3 regions of the Fictibacillus sp. S7 genome follow, and region 2 is predicted to be linked to each of the others. Evidence: riboswitches for the same ligand, from Rfam matches in the RefSeq annotation. Region 2 holds a riboswitch; each other region holds the start of a gene.
What was found. A riboswitch is a leader RNA that binds a small molecule or an ion and turns the genes downstream of it on or off. The one in region 2 is predicted to bind S-adenosylmethionine.
Positions count from the first base shown of each region.

Region 1: another riboswitch for S-adenosylmethionine. It lies ahead of DMO16_RS17135 (LLM class flavin-dependent oxidoreductase); the one in region 2 lies ahead of metK (methionine adenosyltransferase).
Region 3: another riboswitch for S-adenosylmethionine. It lies ahead of metX (homoserine O-acetyltransferase MetX); the one in region 2 lies ahead of metK (methionine adenosyltransferase).

Region 1 covers NZ_QJKL01000001.1:3,296,252-3,301,128, reverse strand. Annotated here, with positions in the region: gene DMO16_RS17140 (ATP-grasp domain-containing protein) at 1-731, opposite strand, end outside; gene DMO16_RS17135 (LLM class flavin-dependent oxidoreductase) at 753-1,805, opposite strand; SAM riboswitch class I at 1,888-1,983, opposite strand; gene prmC (peptide chain release factor N(5)-glutamine methyltransferase) at 2,026-2,904, opposite strand; gene prfA (peptide chain release factor 1) at 2,894-3,979, opposite strand; gene DMO16_RS17120 (MOSC domain-containing protein) at 4,093-4,743, opposite strand; gene DMO16_RS17115 (hypothetical protein) at 4,804-4,877, opposite strand, start outside.
Region 2 covers NZ_QJKL01000001.1:4,628,368-4,633,244, reverse strand. Annotated here, with positions in the region: gene DMO16_RS23530 (spore coat protein CotJB) at 1-35, shown strand, start outside; gene DMO16_RS23525 (manganese catalase family protein) at 60-629, shown strand; gene DMO16_RS23520 (phosphatase PAP2 family protein) at 761-1,312, shown strand; gene DMO16_RS24515 (hypothetical protein) at 1,330-1,482, shown strand; gene metK (methionine adenosyltransferase) at 1,529-2,728, opposite strand; SAM riboswitch class I at 2,909-3,027, opposite strand; gene pckA (phosphoenolpyruvate carboxykinase (ATP)) at 3,299-4,877, shown strand, end outside.
Region 3 covers NZ_QJKL01000001.1:926,606-931,482, forward strand. Annotated here, with positions in the region: gene DMO16_RS04670 (MDR family MFS transporter) at 1-970, shown strand, start outside; gene metX (homoserine O-acetyltransferase MetX) at 1,010-2,092, opposite strand; SAM riboswitch class I at 2,180-2,290, opposite strand; gene DMO16_RS04680 (universal stress protein) at 2,455-2,943, shown strand; gene DMO16_RS04685 (cell wall hydrolase) at 2,977-3,591, opposite strand; gene DMO16_RS04690 (cysteine dioxygenase) at 3,805-4,380, shown strand; gene proC (pyrroline-5-carboxylate reductase) at 4,573-4,877, shown strand, end outside.

The DNA of each region.
Region 1 (4,877 bases), 1.3 Mb from region 2:
CTTTCCGCGAAGTCCTGCTGAATCTGAAACTTTGGTTTAGCTGGAGCTTCTTCTCCGACCGGGCAGAACAAGTCCCCAATCTGGCAGGCATCTGCCGGACAGAGTTCAAATCCTTCAGACGTATCTACCCGTACCGCATATACAAACTTTCCGCCGACAAACTCGCATCGTGTGATGTAGGACGCCGGTGACTCGATGTATTGCTGAATAAGCGTAATCCCATCAACCGGCTCCTCGAAATCCGGGCCAAGTACATAATCCTTCAATCCCTGATAGGAATGAAAAAGCTGTACACCGAGTCCCTTTCCTGCACGGTTGTGCTTCGTAATGAACGGCTGGCCGCTGAATTGTTCCGCCGCCTGCAAAATTTGTTCCTTGCCTGCAGCTGCAATGGTTTTGGGTGTTTTCACTCCATGTGCTTCCAATTCGAGATACTGTGCCACTTTGCTGACCTCCAGCTGCAGAGCACGGCTGCCGTTCAGCACTTTTCTGCCATGGCGCTCGAGCCAGGCAATCACACTGGCAGCAAGTTCAGGAGCGTAACGGTGTCCCCGTGTATGGGAGGAAGCGCTCATGCGGCTGTAAAAAATGCCTTCCGGAGGTGTTTCGGACAGGTTAACCGTGCCCTGATCCAGATGCCAGGTTTCGTATGGTACTTCTAACTCGTCCAGCCGCTTAATTAAATGGTTGGTCCATTCATCGTTTTCGTGAATGATGTATACTTTTTTCAATTTCATCTCTCCTCTTCTCTTCTAGCTTAACGCCTTTTCCTGGTTGTATTTTTCCACTAACGGCATGACTTGCTTTGAAAATCGCTCCATTTCCTCCAGCTGTGGTGAGAACTGAAGCAGCAAAAGCCCTAGTCCGGCTTCTTCATATTCAACAATCCGCTTCGCGATTTGCCCAGGCGTTCCGATCAGGTTCGGGCGCAGACCCCGGTTGGAAACAGAATAATCCTGCAGCTGAATCTGCTGCTCAAGCTGAGACTTGCTTGTAAAATCCTTAAAGCCTGCATAGCCGCTCGTTTCTTTCACATCCGTGATTCGCTCGAGCTCTGCCTGTGCTTCTTCCTCGGTATCCCTGCAGATGACGTAAGCTGCCATTCCAAACGAAGACAAGGCCTCTTTTCCCGTCCGGGCTCTACGGTTTTTCATATCTGTAATCTTGGTATGGATCTCCTCAACAGTGCCCCCATGCATGACATAGGCATCACAGGAAGAAGAGATAACCTGTTTTCCACGTTCGCTCTCACCGCCGGCATAGAGGACAGGATTAGGCCGTTGCACCGGTTTAGGCGACAGTTTTGTATTGGCAAGTTCATAGTACTTCCCTTTATAATTAAAGGTTTCTTCAGTCCAAAGGCCTTTTAGGACATCGATGAACTCCTGTGTTCGTTCATAGCGCTCATCATGGGCGGTAAAGACGCCGCCATACTGCTTCGCCTCTTCTTCCCACCAGGCAGAAACCACATTCAAGGTAAATCTTCCGCCGCTGATCTGATCAATGTTGGCAGCCATTTTGGCAGTAATTGCCGGGTTATGGAATCCTGGGCGAACCGCGGTCATGATTTCAATCTTTTCTGTAACTGCAGCCAGACCGGCCGCCGTTGTCCATGCTTCTAACGCGTCCTGTTCCGGTCCTTTTATATCATTCAAATAAAGCTCCGCAATCAGTGTGGTATCGTATCCCCATTTTTCCGCCGACTGAATCACTTGTTTTGCATAATCAAAGGTCGGAGGCATATTTTCGTCTTCCACGTTTCTAAGCCAGCCGCCGAATATGGGTAGCCAAAATCCAAATCTCATCTCTTTCTCTCCTCTGCTTTATTAAAACGAAAAAAACACAAAAAAACTTCTTCTTAGATAAGAAGAAGTTTCCGCCGCTTCAATCTTATCTTTCAGGATGTGTTCCTGCTGGATTTAGCACCTTCAAACGGGTTGCCGGGTTTCATAGGGCCAGTCCCTCCACCACTCTGGATAAGATTTATTTTATTATAGTAATCCTACAACAAAAGTAGGACTTTCGTCAATATTTTGAAAACCCAATTTCTGCAATAACCATGCGTTCCTTTTGGCTGATGTCCCGCACAGTGACCACGTCGGCTCCCGGGAAGGTAATTCGCAGCATCTCCGCTACCGTCTGGCCCTGGTCATGGCCGACTTCAAAAGCAACAATCGCTTTTGGCTTCAGCACTTGTGGCAATTCCTCCATAAACCTTCTGTAAAAAACATAACCGTCCTGGCCGCCGCTGAGCGCCCTCATCGGTTCCTGATCCTTCACGATCGTTTCAAGCCCCTCTATTTCCCAGTCAGGAATGTAAGGGGGATTGGAGACAACAATGTCCGCCTTTTCGCCTTTTTCGATCCACGGCTGCAGGAGGTCCCCATGAAGGAAACGGACGTCCGCGCCCAAACGCCGGCTGTTTTCTTTTGCCACTTCAATCGATTCTGCGGCAATATCAACCGAGGACACAGAGAGGCTCCGATTTTCCAATGCTAAAGTGATCGCAATCGCCCCACTGCCTGTGCCAACATCGATGGTCTGAATCTCCTTTTGATCCCCAAACCGTGTTTCTGAACGCTTGAGTACTTCATATACAAGTTCTTCGGTTTCGGGCCTTGGAATGAGGACTTCCCGGTTTACGATGAACCTGCGTCCGTAAAACTCTTCATAGCCCGTAATATACTGGACAGGCACACCTTCACCATGTTGTTTTACCGCTGCTTCAAATGATGCTCGCTGAGCCTCTGTCATGGGATCATTCAATCCCATGAGCAGCTCGGTCCGGCTGAGATCACCGAGCACATGGCGCAGCAGCAGTTCTCCCGCTTCTGGTTCGCGTTTCTTTTCTTTTAAAAAAGATGAAGCCCAGTTCAGGGCTTCATGCCGTTTCCTATTTTCCATTTTTTGCTTCCGTCTGAGCCTTCATCAAGCTGGTCTGGTCTTCTGTAATGAGAGCATCAATAAACTCATCCAGCTTGCCGAGCAAGATCTGGTCCAATTTTTGAAGAGTCAGTCCGATTCGGTGGTCGGTTACACGGTTTTGCGGGAAATTGTAGGTGCGGATTCGCTCTGAACGGTCTCCCGTTCCCACGGCAGACTTTCGGTTTTCATCATATTCCTTTTGTTTTTCCTGCTGAATTTTATCGTATACACGGGCACGGAGAACCTTCATCGCTTTTTCTTTATTCTTGATCTGTGATTTTTCATCCTGGCAGGACACAACGGTTCCTGTTGGAATATGTGTAAGACGAACGGCGGACTGGGTCGTGTTAACAGACTGTCCCCCCGGTCCGCTTGAAGTAAAGGTATCTACGCGGACATCTTTTTCATGAATCTCCACTTCTACTTCTTCTGCTTCCGGAAGAATCGCTACCGTGGCTGTGGATGTATGGATACGCCCGCCGGATTCCGTAGCAGGGACACGCTGTACACGATGTGCGCCATTTTCGTATTTCAGCTTGGAATAGGCACCATTCCCATTCACCATGAAAATGATCTCTTTGTAGCCGCCAAGCTCGGTATAGCTTGCTTCGATTACTTCTGTTTTCCAGCCCTGCATTTCAGCATACCGGCTGTACATTTTATAGAGATCCCCAGCAAACAGCGCAGCCTCGTCTCCACCGGCCGCCCCACGAACCTCAACGATAACGTTTTTGTCATCGTTCGGGTCTTTAGGAAGCAGCAAGATTTTTAGCTGCTGGGTGTATTCTTCAATTTTTTCTTCAAGTTCGGAAATTTCTTCTTTCACCATGGCCGTCATTTCGGCATCCAGCTTGTCTTCAAGCATGACCTTGGCTTCATCCAAGCCTTCCTTTGCTTCCTTATATTCGCGGTATACTGCTACCGTTTCCTGAAGGGAAGATTGTTCCTTGGAATATTCTCTTAATTTATTCGTATCGTTAATGACCTCAGGGTCACTCAAAAGCTCATTTAGCTTATCGTATCGGGCTTCTATCGTTTCTAAACGTTCTAACACGCTTTTCACCTCATTTTAATGGCATAACATTCTAATTATAATACAGGGGGATGAAGCAGTCAAAAGGCTTCAGGCACCGGTTTATGGCAAACAAAAAACCCGGGCTGTGCCACTTATCCCGGGAATGACTGCAATCGCTTCTTCATGGAGGACTTGACACCTTCCGCAAGCTCATCGAGCTCTGACAGAAGTTTCACTCCTTCTTTATTTTCTTTGTCTTGATATAAGATTCTGTTTACAAACTCGACAGAAATGCCGCGTGCATTTTTTTCTTGAAGCACCAGACTATCCTCAGGATTGACCCTGCCTTCTTCAAGCACCCGCATGTAATAACCCGAATATCCGGTGTCCTGAATCCACTTCACCATGAACGGCTGATTCAGTTTCGCCGCAACTTTAAAACACGGCTGACGGGGCTGACAAACCTGGACAGCTGCCTCTCCGAGCTTAAAGATATCTCCGATGAACACCTGATCTTCAGTCAGACCTTTGACGGTAAGGTTTTCACCAAAAGTGGGGATTGAAAGAGAAATGCCCAGTCCCTTTTCCCAATACGAGTAATGGTCATGCGAGTAGACACAAACCGCTTTTTCCGGACCGCAATGATGAACCGTATCCGCCTGAACATCACCTTCAAAATTCAGTCTGGACAGATAGAGCGGCTTCTGTACCTTCTCTTTATTGATAGCTGAGCTTACCCCTTTCCCCTGCCATTCAATCGTGCCTGCTTTTCCGGTATTTAATGCGACCAGGGTCCCTTCCACGTATGTACACCTCGTTTTTTCTTTTATCGTACTCTATAGAGATGCGCCTGGTAAATCCTTTTAATACATGGATGTATGATTTTTCAGCGCTTCATAATCGAGACGCTGCTGATTGATGCGGATCGCCTTTGTCA
Region 2 (4,877 bases):
ACTGGAACAAAGGGCCTTGGCCGTGGCAAGTGTAAATGTAATTTTATTGGAGGGTGACCATGTGGATTTATGAAAAAAAACTTCAGTACCCGGTTAGAGTCAGCACCTGTAATCCGAGACTCGCTAAATTTTTGATTGAACAATACGGCGGAGCCGATGGAGAGCTTGCGGCGGCTCTGCGTTACTTGAATCAGCGGTACAGCATTCCCGATAAGGTCATCGGGCTGTTGACCGATATAGGCACAGAAGAATTTGCTCACCTTGAAATGATTGCCACAATGGTTGTAAAACTTACCAAAGACGCCACGCCTCAACAGATGCGTGACGCCGGACTGGATGCCCATTATGCGAACCATGACAGTGCTCTTTTTTATCATAATGCAGCAGGTGTTCCATGGACCGCCTCTTACATTCAGGCCAAAGGAGATCCGATTGCAGACCTTTATGAAGACATAGCAGCTGAAGAAAAGGCACGCGCCACCTATCAGTGGCTGATTGACATGTCGGACGATCCGGATCTCAATGACGGTCTCCGTTTCTTGAGGGAACGTGAAATTATCCATTCCATGAGGTTCCGGGAGGCTGTGGAAATTCTGAAAGAAGAACGCGACCGAAAAACCGTTTTTTGACAGTCTTTCTTAAAACCGCTGATTCATCAGTGGTTTTTTATTTTTACAAACTCTTCATACTTCCTTAAAATCGGGACAAACATCCACTTGTATGCTTAAGGAGAAATCAGCATTAAGACAGGAGGATGTTTATGGCGAGAGTGACCGGGTGGATTTATGAAAAAGAATGCAGGTTATTCAAATGGGTAAACAGCAGGCTGCAGCATCGTTTGTTGGACAAGTACTTTAACGCCATTACCCACTTTGGAGGTGCAACTGCCACGATCATTACCACTCTTCTCGTACTGCTCTTTGCACCTGATAATGCAAGAATATTTGCTGCCGCAGGTTTCCTGTCTCTCGTACTCAGCCATATCCCTGTGGCCATCTCCAAGAAATGCTATCCCCGCAAGCGCCCATACCTCATGATACCGGGTACAAAAACCTTCAGTCATCCGCTGAAAGACCATTCCTTTCCGTCCGGGCATACAACAGCGGTCTTCTCCGTCATTATCCCGTTGTCCCTGATCCACCCCGGTCTGCTCTGGATTCTTGTTCCGCTGGGCTTCTCTGTCGGAATCTCCCGGATGTACCTTGGCTTGCATTATCCCACAGATGTCCTCGCAGGCATGATGCTGGGAATCAGTTCAGGAATCTTTTCCGTTTTCTTGGTTAATTCTTATCTCGTTACCAACCATTTATAATGTTCAGGAGGGGTTACATGAAAAAAGCGCTACAGGAACACGATTTGATGATTGTAAAAGAAATAAATCCCACTTTCCAGTCAGGATTCAATCTGCCAACAATCCTCAAATTTCCTGTATTCATAAAATCCCTGGAGCATAAGCCTCCTGATCTGCCGCTCAAAAAATAAAGCCGGCCCTTCCAGTGGGAATCCCAATGGAAGACCGGCTTTTTTATTATGCGTTTGCTTGTTCTTTAAGTGCTTCTGCTTTATCTGTTTTTTCCCAAGGAAGCTCAACGTCTGTACGGCCGAAATGTCCATAAGCAGCTGTCTGCTTGTAAATCGGACGGCGAAGATCGAGCATTTTGATGATTCCTGCCGGGCGAAGGTCAAAGTTCTTGCGCACAAGATCAACCAATACCTCTTCAGAAACTTTTCCTGTTTCAAACGTGTTTACAGCAATGGATACAGGCTGAGCTACACCAATAGCGTAGGCAAGCTGAACTTCAACTTTGTCAGCAAGACCGGATGCAACAATGTTTTTCGCAACATAACGTGCTGCATATGCTGCAGAACGGTCTACTTTGGTCGCGTCTTTCCCGGAGAATGCTCCGCCACCGTGACGGGCATATCCGCCATACGTATCAACAATAATCTTACGGCCAGTCAAACCGGCGTCCCCTTGTGGTCCGCCAATTACAAAACGGCCTGTCGGGTTGATGAAGTACTTTGTATTTTCGTCAATCAATTCTGCAGGTACAACAGGCTTGATTACTTGTTCTTTAATATCCGCCTGAATTTGTTCAAGTGAAATTTCAGGGTGATGCTGAGTTGAAATGACAATCGTATCAATACGAACCGGCTTGTCATCCTCATCATATTCAACCGTTACTTGAGTTTTACCATCTGGACGAAGGTAAGGCACTTCTTCCGTTTTGCGCACTTCAGCCAGTCGGCGGGACAAGCGATGTGCCAATGAAATCGGAAGCGGCATGAGTTCAGGTGTTTCGTTGTTGGCATAGCCAAACATAAGACCCTGGTCACCAGCACCGATTGCTTCAATTTCTTCATCCGTCATCGAACCTTCACGAGCTTCAAGCGCCTGGTCAACCCCCATCGCGATATCAGCAGACTGCTCATCGATGGATGTCAGAACCGCACACGTTTCGGAGTCAAAACCATATTTCGCGCGGTCGTAACCGATTTCTTTGATGGTTTCCCGAACCACTTTCGGAATATCAACATATGTGGATGTAGTAATTTCCCCTGCAACCAGCACAAGTCCGGTTGTTACGGAAGTTTCACAAGCTACACGGGCATTTGGATCGTTAGCCAGGATTTCATCCAGGATCGCATCGGAAATTTGGTCACAAATTTTGTCCGGATGCCCTTCTGTAACTGATTCAGATGTAAAAAGACGACGACTTTTAGACAATTGAGATCCTCCTTCTCTATTTAACGCATAGAGCAATATTTTTATAAGATACGGTACTCATTCCTATATGGATACTTTGTTTTTGTAAAATATTCAGGTTCAAACCATTTTGAGACATAAAAAAAGCCTTTCCCTAAATCATCATACACGAGGGAAAAGGTCTTATATCTACGCCTTCACCTCTTATTTTCAAGGCTTGTTCACCTTGCAGGTTAGCACCTTTTCACTTCATTTTTTGGCACGAAGTGTCGGTTGCTGGGTTTCATAGGGCCTGTCCCTCCACCTACTCGGAATAAGAGTAGCCGTTCCCGAAATATAATAGCGCAGTTCGACAAACCTGTCAACTTGAAATGGCATCCCTCCCTCATCCAGATAGAAATTTTCAGCGTCACTATGTCTGATAATAATGTTTGCCAGTGCTGATCAGAGGATAATGCCTGATTTTCGAACCAAATCGTAAAATGTTAAATAAAATAGTATACATTATTTATTTTAATGTGCTATACTAATTTCAAATTTAGTCATGTTGACGGTGATTAATATATTCTTTAAAAGGACGGTTTTGCGAACATGAATACGGTTGATTCAACGACGACTTTAGATGATATTCTAAACAGCGCAGCTACTCATGAAAATCTCCCAGTACCTATGCTTGTTGAAAAAGCACTGCTCCGCAACGAAGCGATTTTATCTTCGACAGGTGCTCTCAGAGCCACAACTGGAAAATACACTGGACGCTCTCCAGAAGACAAGTTTTTCGTGGACGAAGCCAGTTCAAGCGGAAAAATAGACTGGGGCAAAATCAATAAGCCTTTTAATGAAGAAAAGTTTGATAAGCTTTACAAAAAAGTACTTCATTACTTAGGCCAGCAAGAAGAACTTTTTGTGTTTAAAGGCTTTGCTGGCGCTGATCATGCTTATCGCCTACCCATTCAGGTCGTGAACGAATTCGCCTGGCATAATCTGTTCGCCCGGCAAATGTTTATCCGCCCTACAGCTCAAGAGCTAAAGGGACTGGATGCGGAATTTACCGTGGTCTCCGCTCCCGGGTTCCAGGCTGATCCTGAGGTAGACGGCACAAATTCAGAAACTTTCATTATTATATCATTTGAGAGAAGGATTGTTTTGATCGGCGGCACAGAATATGCCGGTGAAATCAAAAAATCGATCTTTTCAGTTATGAACTATATCCTTCCCGAAAAAGGGATACTTTCCATGCACTGCTCGGCAAATGTCGGACAGGAAGGCGATGTCGCCCTTTTCTTCGGCTTATCCGGAACCGGTAAAACGACTCTTTCCGCTGATCCTCACCGCTCGCTGATCGGAGATGATGAACACGGCTGGGCCAATACAGGCGTCTTTAATATCGAAGGCGGATGCTATGCCAAAACCATCAACCTCTCTCAGGAAAAAGAGCCGCAAATCTGGGATGCTATCCGATTTGGAAGCGTTCTCGAAAACGTCGTCCTGGATGATTTGACACGTGAAGGAAACTATGATGACGGCTCATTGACCGAAAATACAAGAGCAGCTTATCCGATTCAGGCGATTCCAAACATCATACAGCCAAGTGTTGCCGGACACCCGAACACCATCATATTTCTGACAGCTGATGCATTCGGAGTATTGCCTCCGATCAGCAAACTGACGAAGGAACAGGCAATGTACCACTTCCTGTCCGGGTACACAAGTAAGCTTGCTGGCACAGAGCGTGGAATTACGTCTCCTCAGGCCACCTTCTCCACTTGCTTTGGTGCTCCATTCCTGCCGCTTGAGGCAACGGTTTATGCAGAAATGCTCGGCGAAAAAATCGATCACCATGAAGTAGAAGTTTACCTTGTGAACACCGGCTGGTCCGGAGGGGCATACGGCGCAGGTAAGCGCATGAACCTTTCCTATACAAGAGCCATGGTCCAGGCAGCGCTTCAGGGTGAGTTAAAATCTGTGGAAACAGTAACCGACCCGATCTTTGGATTAAACATCCCGATTCACTGCCCAGGTGTTCCTGATCAGGTGCTCCAGCCAAAGAAAACATGGAGCACCCCGGAAGAATATGACCTGAAAGCCAAAGAGCTTGCTGCTCAGTTCAATGATAATTTTTCAAAGTTCAATAATGTTCCTGCTGAAATTAAAGGTGCAGGCCCGCTCG
Region 3 (4,877 bases), 3.7 Mb from region 2:
GGCTATCGTTCTGTTGTTGCTCGGCCTCACTTTTGGTGGAGATAAATTTGAATGGGGATCGCTCGAAAGTGCTTTAATCTTTGGTTCATCGATCCTGCTGATGATCGTTTTTGGGTTCGCGGAGAGAAAAGCAAAAGAACCTGTACTTGATCTGACTTTGTTCAAAAACCGTGTGTTTGCTGCAACGAATGCATTAGGCTTTTTGCTGGGGCTTGGAATGTTTGGTGCGATTATGTTCGTTCCAATGTTCATGCAGGGCATTTTGGGTGTGACACCTACGCAGGCTGGGTCCACCATGACGCCAATGATGATCTCCCTTATCCTTGCAAGTATCGTTGGGGGAAGACTTTTGTTGAAACTCCCATACCGGACTGTATTGACAGCAGGTATGCTGATTACAGCATTCGGATTTTACTTGATGAGCACAATGAGCGTGGAATCTAAAGAAATTACAGCTTATGCTTATATGGTTATCATGGGATTCGGCATGGGTCTTGTTATGCCTACCCTTATGATTGCCATACAGAATGAATTTCCGAAAACGAAACTCGGTGCTGTTACATCGGCATCCACCTTCTTCCGTTCCATTGGCGGTACAATCGGCATTACTGTCTTGAATGTCGTTATGAACCACTCTCTGGAAACCAACATGAAAGATGTAGTAGAACAACAGAGTAATCCGATGCTTCAAGGCATTTTCCAAAAACTCGCAGATAAAACAGATGCTTTGTTCAGCCTTCTAATTCATCCAGATATGCTTAAACTTCCCGGTTCAATTAAAGGTACGGTGATCCATTCCATTCAAACGGCTTGGAGCAGTTCGTTTACGACCGTCTTTATGACCGGCCTTATATTCATCGGGGCAGGTATTATTGTAGCCCTTTCTGTAGGCAGCCGCCGTATTAAAAATGAACCTACCCAACAGGAAACAACGGTTCCTTTGGCGGATCAAGCTGCAGGAGAACTCTAAAACCAAAAGACATGAAGCTATTTTCGCTTCATGTCTTTTTTATTCGGAAAAAAATCCTTCCAGAAACGGGCCCCATTTTTCGAATTCTGTTAAAAATCCATCATGGCCAAAAATGGTATTCACTTCATGAAAGAGGGCCTTTTGGCTTTCTTCGTTCACGCTTTCTGTAAAAGTTTTCATCATCGCCGGCGGATATAACAGGTCCTCTGTAAATCCGAGACAGAGCATTTTTGCCCTGTATCCTTTGCTTGCTTGATGGATACCTCCTCTTCCTCTGCCGATGTCATGGCTGTCCATTGCTTTCAGTAAGGTCAGGTAGCTGTTGGCATCAAACCGCTGGGACAGCTTTTGGGCCTGATAATGCAGGTAAGTCTCAACGGAAAACGAAGCTTCATCTGATATGGAATACCATTCTTCCGTTTGTTCCCGTTGAAACCGCTGATTAAATAACGTTCCCGAACGGTAGGTCAGCATTCCAATCATTCTGGCAATGCCAAGCCCTTTGGCAGGTGACACTTCTGATGAATAGTTCCCATTATTCCATTCCGGATCACTCACAATCGCCGTTCGCCCAATGGCATTGAAACCAATGGCATAATCGCTTAAGGCAGGTGTGACCGCAATGGGAATCAAACGGTCCATAAAATCAGGGTAGAGCAAGCCCCATTCCATAACCTGCATCCCGCCAAGCGATCCACCGATGACTGTGTCAAGTGAATGAATGTGAAGAACTTCAAGCAATCGTTTTTGAGCATTAACCATGTCTCGGATGGTAATGAGCGGAAAATCCCCGCCATATCTCTCCCCTGTCAAAGGGTTGATGGAAAGCGGTCCTGTCGTCCCTTCACAGCCGCCAAGAACGTTGGTCGTAATCACCTGGTATTTTTCTGAATCGATATATTGGCCTGGCCCAATGAGTCCTTCCCACCACCCGGGTCCAATTTCTGTCGTCATCGTATATTGATTTCCTGTAAGTGCATGGCACACCAAAATAGCCGGAGCATCAGCCGCTCCTATGCGCTGATAGGCAATATGAACATCGGTTAATGTTTTGCCGGATTCCAGAACGAGATTCCCTATTTCTGCCACTTCATTTTCAATTGCTGCCTGTGCATTTGCCATCAGATATCCCTCCGATTTTATCAAACAAAAAACACCTCTCTTTTTAGATTCAGAGAGGTGCAATCATCCATTTTGGGGTTGTACCGTCTCTTATCTGTCAAAGTGTTTTGCCTTTGCAGGATTTGGCACCAGTACAGAATAATCTCTGCAGGTTGCCGGGTATCATCGGGCCAGTCCCTCCACCACTCTTGATAAGAGTTAACTATTCGTTTTTATGAACAACTTTAATACGTTCAAAAATACAGCAGTCTTATGAATTTGTCAATTAAATTCCGAAAGTTTTTTATTGTTTGTCTTCGTGTTTGCCTTCCTCCTCCAGCGGGTAAAACTTATGTATACTATATTCCAAAAGAGGTGAGGGTATGCCTTCTTACCATAGAATCCTGGTTGGTGTTGACGGTTCCCGTTCATCGGAAGTGGCGTTTTACAGAGCGATTGAAGTGGCAAAAGAATATCATGCCAAGTTGTATATCGTACACATAACTGAAGACCGCCTTCCGGCTGCTCCACTTGATGCCGGAGCCATTAATATTGAAATGGACAGAGATCGGATTGCAGCCAGAACACTTTTGGACGACTATGAAAAATTGGCCAGAAACCATGGACTAACACATGTAACCACTTTATCAAACTCAGGATCGCCCAAAATGGAAATTCTCTCATTTGCCTCCATGCATGAATCAGATTTGATTGTTTGTGGTGCAACAGGATTAAATGCGATGGAACGCATTTTTATCGGAAGTGTCTCACAGTATATTACGCGCCATGCCAATTGTGATGTACTGATCGCAAGAAACAGCCAAAAAATTACATCCTCAGGATTAAGCATCAGAAGTACGAGCCAACGATAAAAAACCCCCGTCCGCGAATGACGGGGGCATGGATTATTTGCTGAATGTATGGTTTCCGATAACCGTACAAGCAGGTTTCGTATCGAGCCATCTGCTAACGGCTGTCTTTTTATTGTAAAAGAACAGAGCACCGTTCGTGTTATCATAACCAGATAAGGCCTTGTCTACTGCCTTTTCCGACTCGGGAGAAGGTTTCTTTAAATTGTTCTCCATAACCGGCTGAAATTGTCCTTTGTCGTAGATGACGTCATGAATGGAATCAGGAAAGCCGTCATCTTCAACGCGGTTCAAGACAACAGAGGCCACCGCTACCTTTCCTTCAAAGCTTTCTCCCATTGCTTCTGCTTCAACAAGAGAAGCGAGCAATTTTTTATCTTCCGGCGTTGCTTTTATTTGTTCTGACGCAGCGTTTGTTTTTTCAGCGCTTATTCCCTTTACTGGCTGCACCTTTAAATTTTGTCCCGGATAAATCAAATTGCCGGTAAGTCCATTCTCTTTTTTGATCTCCTGAAACGGCACATTATAGGATTGCCCCAGCTTCCAAAGAGTATCCCCTTCTTTAACTGTATGTGCACTGGCTCCTGTACCTCCAGTTATAGATAGCACAATGGCTGTGATTCCTGTGATGATACTCACCTTTTTAAACATGAATCGTACCTCCTTGAGTCATAAAATTTCGTCTGCGGTGAAAATGATGATTCTAGACAAAAAGCGGACGTTTTTACCTAACGCAGTCCCTAGGAGGTAGGTTTCGGGTAATCATGTTATTTTGTGACCATTGACTCACAGATTGTCTTTTTACATGAACATATTGTCCCCCTCATAAACTAAAATAAAAAGCGATCAGAGAGGATGAAGAGCGTGACCCTTCTAGAACGTATTGAAACGCTTTTTGGTTCCATGCATAATCCCTCTTCCAGACAGCTTTTAACGGCCATTAAACAATTGGATGCCCGCCTCGAGGATGTAACCCCTTTCTTAAAAGAACCCGGCAATAAACCTTACGGAAGACAGATGTTTTATCAGAATGATCACATTGAAATTCTTGTTATGCAATGGTCAACTTATCTCGACTGTGCTCCTCATGATCATGGCCAGTCCTATGGTTGGGTTCAGATTATTGCTGGCAGCTCAGATCATTGGATTTATGAGATTTCTCCTGCCAGCCTTCCATTGGAGAGATTAAATCGGAAAGAAAAAAGCGGTTCCTATTTGAATGTGGGCAAAGGAATGATTCATAAAATGGGATCCCGAGGAGAAGAGCCTTTGATTACACTGCACGTTTATACACCACCAATCAGCGGGATGAAGGTCTATGATTTAAATAAATGCGCGGTCTGTATCGTATCCGAGGATTGCGGTGCCTGGTGGCCAGAGGAACAAAAGCAGCAGCTTAAAACGGTTCGTCTAAAAGGGCCATGGGAAAATGAACCTTAAATCATTTCATATATCATGATTTCAGGTCATTTAAGACCTTGTGCACAAAGCAGTCCACTTTTCCCTACCGTTTTATTCCTTTTTTACCCTTACCTCCTCACGTCCACCCTTAAGGGTTGAAACTCTCTCTCATCGTGTTAAGATAAGAACTTATATGATGAAATTGACTACACGGCTATAAGGAGAGGTTGCATGTTAGAAACAAAGAAAGTGCTTGTTATTGGAGCAGGTTCAATGGCAGAAGCAATTGCTGCCGGAATGGTCACACAGGATAAGCTGCCTGCCAGCAACATTACAATGACAAACAAACAAAATGATGAACGAAGAATTGAACTCATGAAAAAATACAAGGTCGGGGCATTGCCCTACCATGAAGCTAAAATTGATGAAGCCGACGTCATTCTTTTGGCCATGAAGCCAAAAGATGCAGAAAGTGCATTGTTGGAGCTTGCTCCTCATGTGAATTCAAACCAAATCATCATGTCGGTATTAGCAGG